One region of the Priestia sp. FSL W8-0524 genome, then DNA from elsewhere that is predicted to be linked to it. Evidence: predicted binding sites of a transcription regulator. Region 1 holds the regulator's gene; the other holds the start of a gene.

Evidence for each region. Region 1 encodes NrdR, which represses ribonucleotide reductase genes. Its sites were predicted from a motif close to AACACNATATATNGTGTT; they were not measured.
Region 2: NST66_RS21665 (vitamin B12-dependent ribonucleotide reductase) is a predicted target of NrdR. The motif match lies at 1,751-1,768, and genes of this name have one in related genera.

Annotation. Positions count from the first base shown of each region.
Region 1 covers NZ_JBBOUG010000001.1:4,407,386-4,414,147, forward strand. Annotated here, with positions in the region: gene ytxC (sporulation protein YtxC) at 1-360, opposite strand, end outside; gene dnaI (primosomal protein DnaI) at 457-1,389, opposite strand; gene NST66_RS23045 (replication initiation and membrane attachment family protein) at 1,422-2,849, opposite strand; gene nrdR (transcriptional regulator NrdR) at 2,922-3,383, opposite strand; gene NST66_RS23055 (hypothetical protein) at 3,627-4,013, opposite strand; gene speD (adenosylmethionine decarboxylase) at 4,107-4,487, opposite strand; gene NST66_RS23065 (glyceraldehyde-3-phosphate dehydrogenase) at 4,913-5,944, opposite strand; gene coaE (dephospho-CoA kinase) at 6,220-6,762, opposite strand, start outside.
Region 2 covers NZ_JBBOUG010000001.1:4,140,816-4,147,577, reverse strand. Annotated here, with positions in the region: gene gcvPB (aminomethyl-transferring glycine dehydrogenase subunit GcvPB) at 1-75, shown strand, start outside; gene NST66_RS21675 (rhodanese-like domain-containing protein) at 120-503, opposite strand; gene NST66_RS21670 (lipoate--protein ligase family protein) at 734-1,567, shown strand; gene NST66_RS21665 (vitamin B12-dependent ribonucleotide reductase) at 1,880-4,438, shown strand; gene mntR (transcriptional regulator MntR) at 4,724-5,155, shown strand; gene NST66_RS21655 (patatin-like phospholipase family protein) at 5,258-6,139, shown strand; gene NST66_RS21650 (SA1362 family protein) at 6,170-6,568, opposite strand; gene NST66_RS21645 (DUF1385 domain-containing protein) at 6,617-6,762, opposite strand, start outside.

The sequences.
Region 1 (6,762 bases):
GATAAGTAATTCTCTTGGAAGGGAAAATGTTTTTTGCGGAATTTCGCCTCTCTCTCCTTCCATAATCCCCCCCATAATTTGAAGCAGCAAATCTTGTTCTTCCTCTTCTGAATAGAAAAATTGTTCTTTTAATATGTTTACCATCATCTTTTTTTCTTTCTTTTTTAAAATCACGTGCGTTAATACCGGTATCACCATGTCTTGTAAAATGGCCTCTCGATTGTATGTCTCATCAATAACTAAAAGCTGATTATTCACCAACTTCAAGCACTGTGAACCATATGATAAAGCGCTTCGCTTCGCGCATAAAGACTCATATACAATGACTGCGTCTTCTACATATTTAAAGAATATTTTCATTCCTCATAGCCCCCCTTTGGACACGCTTTATTAATGTATATGGGGCAACATGCAAAAAAATGAGCAAGTCGTTACAAGAAATGTAAAACGACCTGCTCATCTATTTCGTTTATTCTCTCCATTCATTTCAACGGGAATGGCTAGAGACTTAATTCGTTCCATGACACGAGCGGCTTTGAGCTCTTCCTGCTCGCCTCGTTGGGTATAAGTCAAATGATGTTGAAGCTCTTTAAAATTTAAATTCGAGCTGAAAAATGTCGGCAAATTTTCGAGCATGCGGAATTGTAAAATGGTTCCGAGCACATCGTCTCGCATCCAGCTCGTTACAGATTCTGCTCCGAGATCATCAAGCATAAGAACCGGTACTTTTTTGACATACTCTATTTTCTCATTGAAGCTTTGATCTTGAAACGAACCTTTTAACTCACGCAAAAACTCCGGGACATACAGAATCGTAGATTTCACTTTCTTTTCGGCTAACGCATTGGCAATTGCTCCAAGAAAATACGTCTTCCCCACACCAAACGAACCATGTAAATATAAAGCTTTCATTTTCTTATTTGGCTCATATTCTCGCACAAAATCTCTTACTAATTTAATGGCTTCAAATCTTCCCTGCTCAATTTCAATATCAGACATCGTTGCCTGTAAAATTTCTTTGGGCACGTACATACACTGAATAAAAGATTCTTGTTCTTTTCGCTCATCTTCTTGTACTTTTCTAGGACAGCGTTCATACTGTAAATCAATATTACGGCCTTTTACAACCAGCTGAGGGTGATACCCCTTCACCATATTGACACAGCTTTGCAGAGAAGGGCATTTGTCACAGCATTTGCTCTGGTCGATAAATTCATGCATCTTCATCAAGCCTCGGTCGACCATTTGCTCATCTAACTCATGGCGATGCTCTTGCAGAAACGTTTTAACTTCGGGATTAGACAGAATACTGTTTCTTAATGCTTCTAAACGTGCTTTAAAATCCTTTTTGTTCACTAACTGATTTAGTGAATCATTGATAGGCTTCATCTTTTTCACCTCATCTCTATCATACCTGCTTTTTATTCTTTATGCTTTTGTTTTAGCTCTTGATCTAACTGCTTGAGCTCTTCTTGTAGCTTTCGTTTTTCTTCTTCAAATCCATCCACTTCTTTTGAAGGCTGCTTTTTCTCTTCTTTTTCTTCATCGCTCAACCACTCTGGCACCATTTCTTTACGCACAATTTTTCGTCCGGCCGTTTTTTTATTTTGCTTTGCCTCGGTCCAGTTCTGATATTCTTTCTGTTCATTTTTAGCTAAATTCATGGCATCTTGAACAGTTTGTACCTTTTTGCGCGCCCAGTGTCCAGCAATTTTCTCTACATAGCTCTTAGATAATTTCATATCGGACCTTAGCATAACATAGTAAATCAGAACATTTACTACCCCTGGTGAAAGCTTTTGATTAAACATCACTTCTTCAATCATTTGCAAATCTGCTTTTGATGGCTCTGCCCCCCCTGAAAACTCGATCAATAGCTGTCGAGGAGAGGTGACTTCTAGCTGTTGAATGAGCTGCTCTTCCTTAGTCTGAGGCTGCTTTTCCTGCATGGTACGAAGCATAGGAGGCTGAATTTGTTCGCTTAGATTGGGAAGTGCTTCTCCATTTTCAAATTGGTAAAAGGACTGTGCTGCTTTTCTAAGCAATTCAATATCAACTTGATCATTCTCATTTAGCGAATCGAGCACTACATTTTTCATTTGAAGAGGATCAATGCCATATAAAAAAGCTAACTTTTCAATCGCTTGTTTTACTTTAGATGTAATGGACCTTTTCGAAATCATTGAATCTGTTAGGCCTGCTAAAAATAAATCAAAATCAAAGGAATCCGGGCTCATCTCAATAGAAGCACGGTTTGAAGAATCTATAAAGTCCGTTTGAGCATCAGGAGAAAATACATCCTTGCTTTCAGACTGAAAACTTGGAGCCAGCTCCGTTGCTTTAACTGATTTAAATACATCGTTAAATGAATGCGTCACATCTTTGAACGATTGATCATCCACGAGTGAATCCGAAAAATAATTTTTTATTTTTTGAAAGATGGATTTTCCTAGTCGGTTATATAAATATACATTTAACACGCCATCGTTAAAGAACTGATGGGGCGTAAGAGGAGGAATGAGCTCATAAATGAACACACGAACATCATCTTCTTCCTTAATATATGTTTTTAACAAACCAATACCTTCTAATTTTAACCGCTCATGGTAAATAGCTTTCAAATTAATTTGCATCATTGACATTAGGTGATGATGCGTAGACTCTTTTCCCCATAAACGATCTTGTTCCAGCTCGCTCCATAGCGTCATATACAAACCAAAACACGTCGTACCCACCAACGGCTGATAGAGCATTGTTAAAATCTTTCGGTCGTATTCCTGCAGTATGCCGCTCGAACGAACAACATAACGATCGACCGGTATCATTTCTTTCCAATGTTGTTCTTTCATGTCGTTCCCTACCTACTTTTAAAGTAATAGAAATGACAAAAAAAGAGCCTAAAGAATACTTCAATAGCTCTTTTACAGTCGTTCCTTCTTAATTAAATCTTTTAATTCATCAATAAATACATTGATGTCTTTAAATTGTCGGTATACCGAAGCAAATCGAACATAAGAGACTTCATCGATAGCAGCTAATCGCTCCATCACCATTTCTCCTACCACATCTGACTGCACCTCTGATGTACCCTGACTGCGCAGCTCTGTTTCAATATCGTGTACGGTATCTTCCAGTTGTTTTAAGCTTACTTGGCGTTTTTCACACGCCTTAATTAACCCTCGAAGGATTTTGTCTTTGCTGAACTCTTCTCTCGCTCCATCTTTTTTTACAACAATTAACGGAAGTTCTTCTACTTTCTCAAAAGTTGTAAAACGATAGTGACACTCTTCGCATTCACGTCTTCTACGAATAGAGCGGCCTTCTTCTACAGGGCGCGAGTCCAGCACTCTCGTTCCATTGTAATGACAGGATGGGCACTTCATATTCTCAGCTCCAATAATAAACCTTGTTTTTCTTTTTATTTTCTCTCATATAAGTTAATTTTCATCTATGTTAGCCGGCTATTCGCCATTTATTATGATTGTCATCATCATTTCCTTTATCAAACACGATGCTATATTAAAGGATTTACTTTATTCCATCTTATAGAAAACAAGGCTTGAATACAAGTAAAGGAAAAGGAATTTCCCCATTTTATTTCCTGAAATTCAAAAATGATAAGGAACTTACGAAGAAAGAGGAATAAGTTTTTGATCAAAGCTCTTATAAAGCGTACGTACAAGTTCTTTGCTAAAACCAAAATCAACTGGCACCACTTTTGACTCTGTTGTAGCAGAAAAATCGATAGCGGTTTCAAGAGGACGTACGCTAATAATGGTAATCACAACAAAAGCTTTTCTTCCTTTTACAACGTTTAAGCTAATTTCTCCTCGCTCTTCATACGCAGCAAGTATCTCTATCCCTTGCATATGCTTCAACATTTCATGAACTTGCTTAAATGCATTCCCAGCCGTTGTTTTGTAATAATGCGTTTTTAGAGTCGGATCTGAATGACGATCGCTTGTTTCTACATGATTAGAAAATAAAGATTTAACTACTTGTACTACCCCCATGTTGTTATCCCCTTTGTTTTTGCATATTAAAAATTTATATACTAAAAAGAGGTGTGTAATACACCTCTTAACTTACGTAATCAATCGACACTATTAAAGTGCATTCGCTTTAGTTTGTTTTACCTGAACAGGACCCATTCCACGTGGTAATTCAATTGTTTCACGTGTCTGTGCACTTAGAGCATCTGCAATATAATCTGCTGCGATTGTAGGATCTAAATGACCACAAGTATAAACATCGATACTTGCATAACCATGCTCTGGGAAGCTGTGAATCGTTAAATGTGATTCTGAAATAATAACAACGCCACTTACACCTTGAGGTGCAAATTTATGGAACGCTACTTCGCGAACTTCCGCACCAGATTTTAAAGCTGCATCAACAAACGTTTTTTCAATATAATCAATATCATTTAACTTATCGAAATCGCATCCCCATAATTCTGAGATGACATGACGACCCATTGTTTCCATAATGATATTTCCCCCTTTAACAATTTTTAATCGTTAAACATGAAGTTCTTTCGCCATATAGCATGTTAACTACCACGGGGGAAAGTTAGTCCAAAGAGGTCCTAACCCTTTAAGTAGCCACATCACCGAAAGGTACACAAGAAGTTCACGAAACATAGTATACTTTGTTTACATTTATTTTGCAATACGTGTTTTGATTTTATTAAAGATTGTTCCCGCAGATAGACCTATACAAATTACCCCTGTATTCTCGTGAGACAGTGTGTAAAAGCTGCTAAACGACTATTCATTTTTTTATTAAAATTGAGGAAAAGAAACACTCCTTTGCATGATTATCTTATTGCTTTTCCCTATTCTTTTGAATAAAAACAAAAAAAACAGGGCGATAGCTCCCTGTTTTTTTTAAAAAGCAATCTATAGCTTTCTTAGCTTACTCTTATCTTTGATCCATTACGCATTTCTGCAGCAATATATCTTACCAAATCGACTACGCGCTGAGAGTAGCCCCACTCGTTATCGTACCAAGCTAACACTTTAATTTTATGATCTTCCATTACGATAGTCGATAGTCCATCTACAATCGCTGAATGAGGATTTGTATTAAAGTCAATTGATACGAGTGGTTCCATTGTTAAATTTAAAATATTCTTTAATGGTCCTTCAGCAGCTTTAATGAACGCTAGATTAACATCTTCCATCGTCACAGGTTTCCTTACATCCACAACTAAATCGACAAGCGATACGTTCGGCGTAGGAACGCGCAGCGCCATTCCATGAAGCTTTCCTTTTAAATGAGGAAGAACTAATGAAAGCGCCTTGGCTGCTCCAGTTGTTGTAGGAATAATTGATTGAGCACACGCACGGGCTCTTCGCAAGTCTTTATGCGGGTTATCAATATTCTTTTGATCATTTGTATATGCGTGAACGGTCGTCATTAAACCGTTTTCAATTGTGAACGCTTCGTCTAACACCTTGACAACTGGAGCTAGACAATTTGTCGTACAAGAGGCATTAGAGATAATGTTATGCTGATTCACATCAAACTCTCGTTCGTTTACGCCCATCACAATAGTAATATCTTCTTGTTTACCCGGTGCCGTTAAGACAACTTTTTTAGCACCTGCTTCAATATGTAACTGCGCTTTTTCTCTTGAATTAAATTTCCCTGTCGCTTCAACAACTAAATCAATCCCAAGCTCTTTCCAAGGCAAATTCAGCGGATCGCGTGAATTTAATAGCTGGATTCTTTTACCGTTAACAATTAGCGCATCATCATCACATTTAACATCTCCATTAAATGGTCCGTGTATAGAGTCATATTTGATTAAATGTGCTAATGTTTCTGCTGGATAAGATGCATTTATAGCAATAATATCTAAATTCTCCTCTATAATCGCTGTGCGAAAAACCATTCTTCCTATTCTCCCAAAACCATTAATGGCAATACGTGCTTTCATGGCTATACCCCTCTCTATATGTGTTATACTATTTAACTTTTTATATTGAATAGTATAACATAAATATTTAAAAAGTGAATAATATTAATTTTTTTTAATAAATTATTTTAATTAAGTTTTACTATATGTATATAGCGAGAACAGATATTTAACACATTCTTTTTTAGAAGCTCGTAAATATTCTCAATAAAAAAATCCGAACGAGCTTGATTCTACCTCAAGAATCAAGCTCGTTCGGATTTCCCTTCAGCTAACATACGTTTATCTCAGCCTCTTTAATCTAGCCATAGGGCTAATATACTTAAAAGCTGTTGTTTTGTTTCCTCTACAGGTCCGTTGTTATTGATCACCGCATCGGCTAAGGCTACTTTTTGAATCAAAGGCAGCTGTGCGTGGATACGTGCATAGGCATCTTTCGTCGAGAGATCATTACGAGATTTTAACCTTTCTAGCTGCACAGGCTCATCGACATATACAACCACTACTTTATCGACTAAATGCGTCAAATCACTTTCAAACAGCAGCGGAATATCTAATACCACAGCATCATATCCTTCCTCGATATACCTTTCCTTTTGAGAAAGCATTTCTTTTCTTACCGCAGGGTGTACAATTGCATTCAACTTTTTACGTTCTTCCTCTTGAGAAAACACAATTCCCCCTAAAGCCGCTCGATTGATCTCCGCATTTTCGTGAAGAATGGCACGGCCGAACGTCTCTACGATTTGGTTATATGCTTCTTTTCCTGGTTCGACGACTTCTTTTGCAATGTGGTCAGCATCGATTACTGGAATATTAATATCTCTCAGCATTCCGGT
Region 2 (6,762 bases), 270 kb from region 1:
CGCCTTGACGAAACGCTGGCAGCTAGAAAGCCAGTGCTTCGCTATCAGAAAGAACAGGCTGTTCAAAACGTCTAACAAAAAACCTCGCCCAAAGGCGAGGTTTTTCTATATACATACCATTATTTTTTCTTTTTTACTTTACCGTTCCACATTTTGAAGCCGCCTTTTAAATCATAGATTTCTTGAACACCGTGGCGACGAAGCATTTGTGCTGCACGTCCTGTGCGCATTCCGCTTTGACAATAGATGTAGACAGGCTGATCTGAACGAAATTCTTTAATGCGCATACGGAACTGTGACAGAGGAATATTTCGTGCGCCTAAAATATGTCCGTTTTCGAATTCATTCGGTTCACGAATATCAACTAGCTGTGCCTTGCGGTAGCCGCTGCGGAATTCTTCTTCAGTTAACGTTTTCATAATGCGACGTTGGACAAAGAACATAACGACAGAGTATATGATGATTACTCCAAGTAAAATGAGTACTGCTGTAATTGCTGACATGCTGATTCTTCCTTTCTTCGACAAAATCCATACTCTTATTATATAAGTGAATGAAATTAGAAGTAAAGCGATTTTGCCTTGAATCTAGCGGATTTCTTCCCGAAAATGAAAAAACTACCACATTTGAATTCGCAGTTTTATGTTGCTCTTTGCTTTTCCTTAGCTCAATCTTTTGGTAGACTAAAAAACGGATTTATTTTTTATATTACATATAGCTGAGGATGAGGTAGATGAAAGCAAAGTGGAGATTTATTGATTCCAACAACCGTTCGCCTTATTACAATATGGCGTTAGATGAAGCGTTATTAGAATGGCATAGTAAAGGGGAAATTCCACCTACGATTCGTTTTTACGGATGGAACCCTCCAACGCTGTCAATCGGTTATTTTCAAAAAGCTGAAAAAGAAATTAACTTTGATAAAGTAAAAGAATTAGGATTAGGCTTTGTGAGACGTCCAACGGGCGGCAGGGGCGTGCTTCATGATGAAGAGCTTACTTACAGCGTTATTGTATCTGAAGAGTATCCTAATATGCCTAAGACAGTTACAGAGGCATATCGCGTGATCTCAGAAGGTTTACTGGAAGGATTTCGTTCGTTAGGGCTCGAGGCTTATTTTGCTATTCCTCGTTCAGAAGAAGAAAAAAATAGCTTAAAAAACCCTCGTTCGTCCGTGTGCTTTGATGCTCCTTCTTGGTATGAACTTGTTGTAGAGGGCCGCAAAATTGCTGGAAGTGCCCAAACTAGACAAAAAGGAGTTATTCTACAGCACGGCTCTATTCTGTTAGAGATTGATGAAGATAAATTATTCAGCGTGTTTAATTATCCAAATGACCGCGTGAAAGAAAGAATGCAGCGCGCATTTCGTTCTAAAGCGGTAGCGATCAATGCAATTGCGGGCCGCAAAATTTCTATCGAAGAAGCAAAAGAAGCGTTTTATAAAGGATTTGCTTCTGCTCTTGATATCGATTTAGAACCGTATACACTGTCTGAAGAAGAGGAAGCATATGTAGAAGAACTAGCGCGCACAAAGTACGGATCGGATGAATGGAACTTTAAGCGCTAAACGAATGCGGATGGTAAATAGATAAAAGTGCAACTTCTTATAAGTTGCACTTTTTATTGGGATTTTTAGAAACAATGCTTGGCTAATAGAATACATAGGGAAGAAAAGTCAAACACTTTTTTTACGAAAAAAAAAATATTTCACTTGACACCCTTCTATATGTAGATGTTTGGAGAAGTGTCAAATACTATATATTGAATTCGTCCAAGCCGTGTGGTAAGTTATTGATAGTTGATTGAAAAACTCTATTTCCTTTAAAAGGAAATAGAGTTAATAAATTTATAGATGTTCGATAGGTAAGGAGTTGTGAGAATGACTGTTTTGTTAAATCAAAAAGTGAATATGAATGTTGAAAAGCTCAATTCAGATATTGAACGCTTTCCGCAAGTACATCCGATTACACCGGATATGAAGTTAACTCATAAAGGTGTTTCAAGATTGGTAATGTTAGACCGCTATGCGTTTAAAGATACGGAAAAATTAACGTTATCAGAAGGAGATTTTGTTGTTCTAACTGTAAAGGAAGACCCAAAATTTCCAGCACGAGGACTTGGCTATGTGGAAAGCATTAATTTTGAGCAAAAGACCGCTGTTGTCAAGGTAGAAGATGAGTTTAGAGGTGCTTTATCGCCTGAAGAAGCAGAAAACGGGTTAATTACTCGTTCGCTAGATGTCATTGAAAAGCCTCTAGAAGTCTTCTACGAGCAAATTGCAAAACGTAATGCAACAGGCTTAGCTTCTGTGGAAAAAACAGAAGAAAAGCGCAAAGAGTGGTTTGAAAAGTTCTATCAAGAGCTTGTTCAGCTAAACTTTGTACCCGCTGGTCGCGTTCTTTACGGTGCAGGTGCTGACACGGACGTAACTTACTTTAACTGTTACGTAATGCCTTATGTGAAAGATTCACGTGAAGGTATTTCAGAACACCGCAAACAAGTAATGGAAATCATGAGCCGTGGAGGCGGTGTTGGAACGAATGGTTCAACTCTTCGCCCGCGCAACACGCTGGCTCGCGGTGTAAACGGCAAATCATCTGGTTCGGTTTCATGGTTAGATGATATTGCTAAACTGACGCATCTTGTTGAGCAAGGTGGGTCACGTCGTGGGGCTCAAATGATCATGCTTGCCGACTGGCATCCTGACATTGTAGAGTTTATTATTTCTAAAATGCAAAACCCTCGCATTTTACGTTTCTTAATTGAAAACACAAATGACGAAATGATTAAAAAGCACGCTCAAGATAAATTGAAGTTCACGCCGCTAACAGAGTCTGAAGAAGCGATGTACCAAGGAATCATTAACTATAAACAAATTCCTGGTCTTGGTGGGTTCAGTGAAAAAATCATTAAAGATGCAGAAGAAAAGCTGCAAACAGGCGGAACGTACAGCGTTCATAACTCAGAGTTTTTAACAGGAGCAAACATTTCTGTATGCTTAACAAAAGATTTTATGGATGCTGTTGAAAACGACGGTGAATACGAACTTCGCTTCCCAGACGTAGAAAGCTATTCAAAAGAAGAAATGGCTAACTACAATGAAAACTGGCACGAAGTAGGCGATGTGCGCGAGTGGGCAAAACAAGGAAACAAAGTTCGTACGTACCGTACTATTCGTGCAAAAGAGCTATGGAACTTAATTAATATTTGTGCAACGTACTCAGCTGAACCAGGCATTTTCTTCTTTGACAATGCTAATGACATGACAAATGCTCAAGCATATGGTCAGCACGTTGTTGCAACGAATCCATGTGGTGAACAACCACTTGCACCATTCTCTGTTTGTAACTTAGCTGCTGTTAACTTAGCGCAAATGGCAGATAAAGAAACAAAAACAGTTAACTTTGAAAAGCTACGTCAAACGGTTGAAACGGGCGTTAGAATGCAAGATAACGTTATTGATGCAACTCCTTATTTCTTAGAAGAGAACCAAAAGCAAGCGCTTGGCGAACGCCGCGTTGGTCTTGGTGTAATGGGTCTTCACGATCTTCTTATTTATTGTGAAACAGAATACGGCTCTGACAAAGGCAATGAGTTAGTAGATAAAGTGTTTGAAACAATTGCCACGACGGCTTACCGCGCGTCTGTAGAGCTTGGAAAAGAAAAAGGAAGCTTCCCGTTCTTAGTGGGCGAAACAGATGCTGAAACGGCTTCTTTACGTGAAGCATTCACAAATACAGGCTTCATGAAAAAAATGCCTGAAGATATTCGTGAAAACATTAAAGAGCACGGTATCCGAAACTCTCATTTATTAACAGTAGCGCCAACAGGCAGTACTGGAACGATGGTTGGAGTATCAACGGGTCTTGAACCTTATTTCTCATTCTCATACTTCCGAAGCGGTCGTTTAGGTAAGTTTATTGAAGTGAAAGCTGATATCGTTCAAGAGTATTTAGATCAGCATCCAGAAGCAGATCCAAACAATCTTCCTGAATGGTTCATTTCAGCTATGGAACTTGCACCACAAGCTCACGCGGACGTGCAATGTGTGATTCAGCGCTGGATTGATAGCTCAATTAGTAAAACAGTAAACGCTCCTCGTGGTTACACGGTAGAGCAAGTTCAAAAAGTGTACGAGCGTCTGTATAAAGGCGGAGCAAAAGGCGGTACGGTGTACGTAGACGGAAGCCGTGATGCACAAGTCTTAACGCTAAAAGCAGAAGAAAATACGTTTGATGAAGAAATTGAAGCGCCAAAAGAAGAAACAAAACCACACGTTGTGTTAGTTGATACAATTAATGAAATTCGTTCAACTGATGTAACAATCGGTTCTGAAGTAGGTAATACGTGTCCGGTTTGTCGTCAAGGAACGGTAGAGGAAATGGGCGGATGCAACACATGTACAAACTGTGGTGCACAGCTGAAATGCGGCCTTTAATTTTTAATCATGATTGACTAGTAAAAGCTGACTCAAGTGAGTCGGCTTTTATTATGTATGAAAATGGGGCATAAATAAGAAGCGGGAGAGAACGGTTCTTGTATTTGAATAAGCATTGTAGTATGATTTTAATTGAATGTCTTTTATCCAGTTTTATCTTATGACATCGCTTTATTTACACGTTTTTTTCACATAGATTACCAAACATGAACACGATATCACTATAAGAAACAGACATTTATGACTTATTATTAGCAATACATAATATTAATTGGGGGAGATTTCATGCCTACACCGAGTATGGAAGATTATATTGAACAAATATATATGCTAATTGAAGATAAAGGATACGCTCGAGTGTCTGATATTGCTGATGCATTGGCGGTTCACCCCTCATCTGTAACAAAGATGGTTCAAAAACTAGACAAAGATGAGTACTTAATTTATGAAAAATATCGAGGCCTTGTTTTAACAGCTAAGGGACAGAAGATTGGAAAACGTCTTGTTTATCGCCACGAGCTCTTAGAGCAGCTATTGCGAATCATTGGCGTGGATGAGAAGAATATTTATGATGACGTAGAAGGAATTGAACATCATTTAAGCTGGAATTCCATTGATCGAATTGGGGACTTGGTTCAATACTTTGAAGAAAATCATAACCGTATTCAAGATCTTCGCAATGTACAGAAACGAAATGAAGAAGAGCAAAAATTATAAGGAAAAAGCAGCGGCCAATAGCGTCACTGCTTTTTTTCTTTTTATCATAACTTGTTGCTGAGTCGACTACAAATGTAGAGTAGGTAGTTTGGAGGAGAGGCTGTGTACGTCGACGGAGTATTTTCAGGTGGCGGTATTAAAGGGCTTGCACTGATTGGTGCGTTACAAGCTCTAGAAGAAAAAGGCTTTATTTTTCGGCGGTTAGCGGGAACGAGTGCGGGTTCCATTATTTGTGCATTTGTAGCAGCTGGTTATACAAGTGAAGAAATCGTTGAAATGATGAATGAAATTGAGTTATCTTCTTTCCTAGATCAAAGAATGTCCTTTTTACCATCGAGCTTGACAAAATGGCTGTTTTTATATTGGAAAATGGGATTATATAAAGGAGAAAGGCTTGAAAAGTGGATTGCTGAGAAGTTGCGGAGCAGAGGAATTCGTACATTTGCTGATTTGCCTGATCAGTCGCTGCGTATTATTGCGTCAGATTTGACCAACAGTACGATGCTTGTTCTTCCAGATGATTTGCCTAAATATCACATTGATCCGAATCGTTTTTCTGTAGCAAGAGCCGTTCGGATGAGCTGCAGCATTCCATATTTTTTTGAGCCGGTTAAATTAAAATCTACTCCAAGCAGTTTAATAGTCGACGGGGGAGTGTTAAGCAACTTTCCAATTTTTTTATTTGATGATGATAAAAGTTTGAAGAAACGACCGGTAATTGGTGTGAAGCTGAGTCCGAAGGACGAAGAGAGAGAACGGAATAAAATTAAAAATGCCGTTGGTTTATTCAGTGCGCTTTTTGAGACGATGAAAGATGCGCACGATGCAAGACATATTTCAAAACGTCACGAAAAAAATATTATCTTTTTACCTGTTAATCAAGTTTTTGCGACAGAATTTACCCTCACAGAAGAACGGAAGGAAGAGCTGATTGCGTTTGGCAAAAAGCGTACAAGGGCATTTTTGAAAAAATGGTGCTATTAAAAAAACAAGGAGGCTTTTCTCCTTGTTTTTTTAAAAGAATGCTCTATTTTTCTTTTTTCCTTTTTTACCTTCGATGACGGTCAAGTGTGAGTTGTTTTTCTTTTTCTTTAGCGGTTTCGTTGATTTGGATACCGGGCGCTTATTTGAGCTTCGGTACGTATGCATATCAACTTTGTTGCTTCCTCGCTCTTTTTCTTTTTGACGCAGTTTCGATTGCTTTACTGCGCGCACATAGCCTCTATCTTGACCTTTTGTCTGAGAAGGGCGGAGAATAAACCGATAAACTAAGTAAAACAAAATGATAAACAGAAAAATATAACCTGCTTGACGTAATAAAACAGCTGGATCTGTAATCAACGTAAATGCAAAGCCAATGACTCCTAACCCGATTAGACCATATACAAGTGGTTTCACGAATGGACGTCTCATTTTGTTCACCTCCTAAAATAGTAAAAAAAGAAAGCAAAACGGTGTGGATTAGACAACTTGTTCGTCAGTGGTAGAAGAAAGTTCATTTTCAACGCGTAAAAGTTCTTTAAATGAAGCAATCGCAACTTCAACTTGATCATCTTTTGGTTCTTTGGTTGTTAAAAGCTGAAGCCATAAACCGGGATAACCTAAAA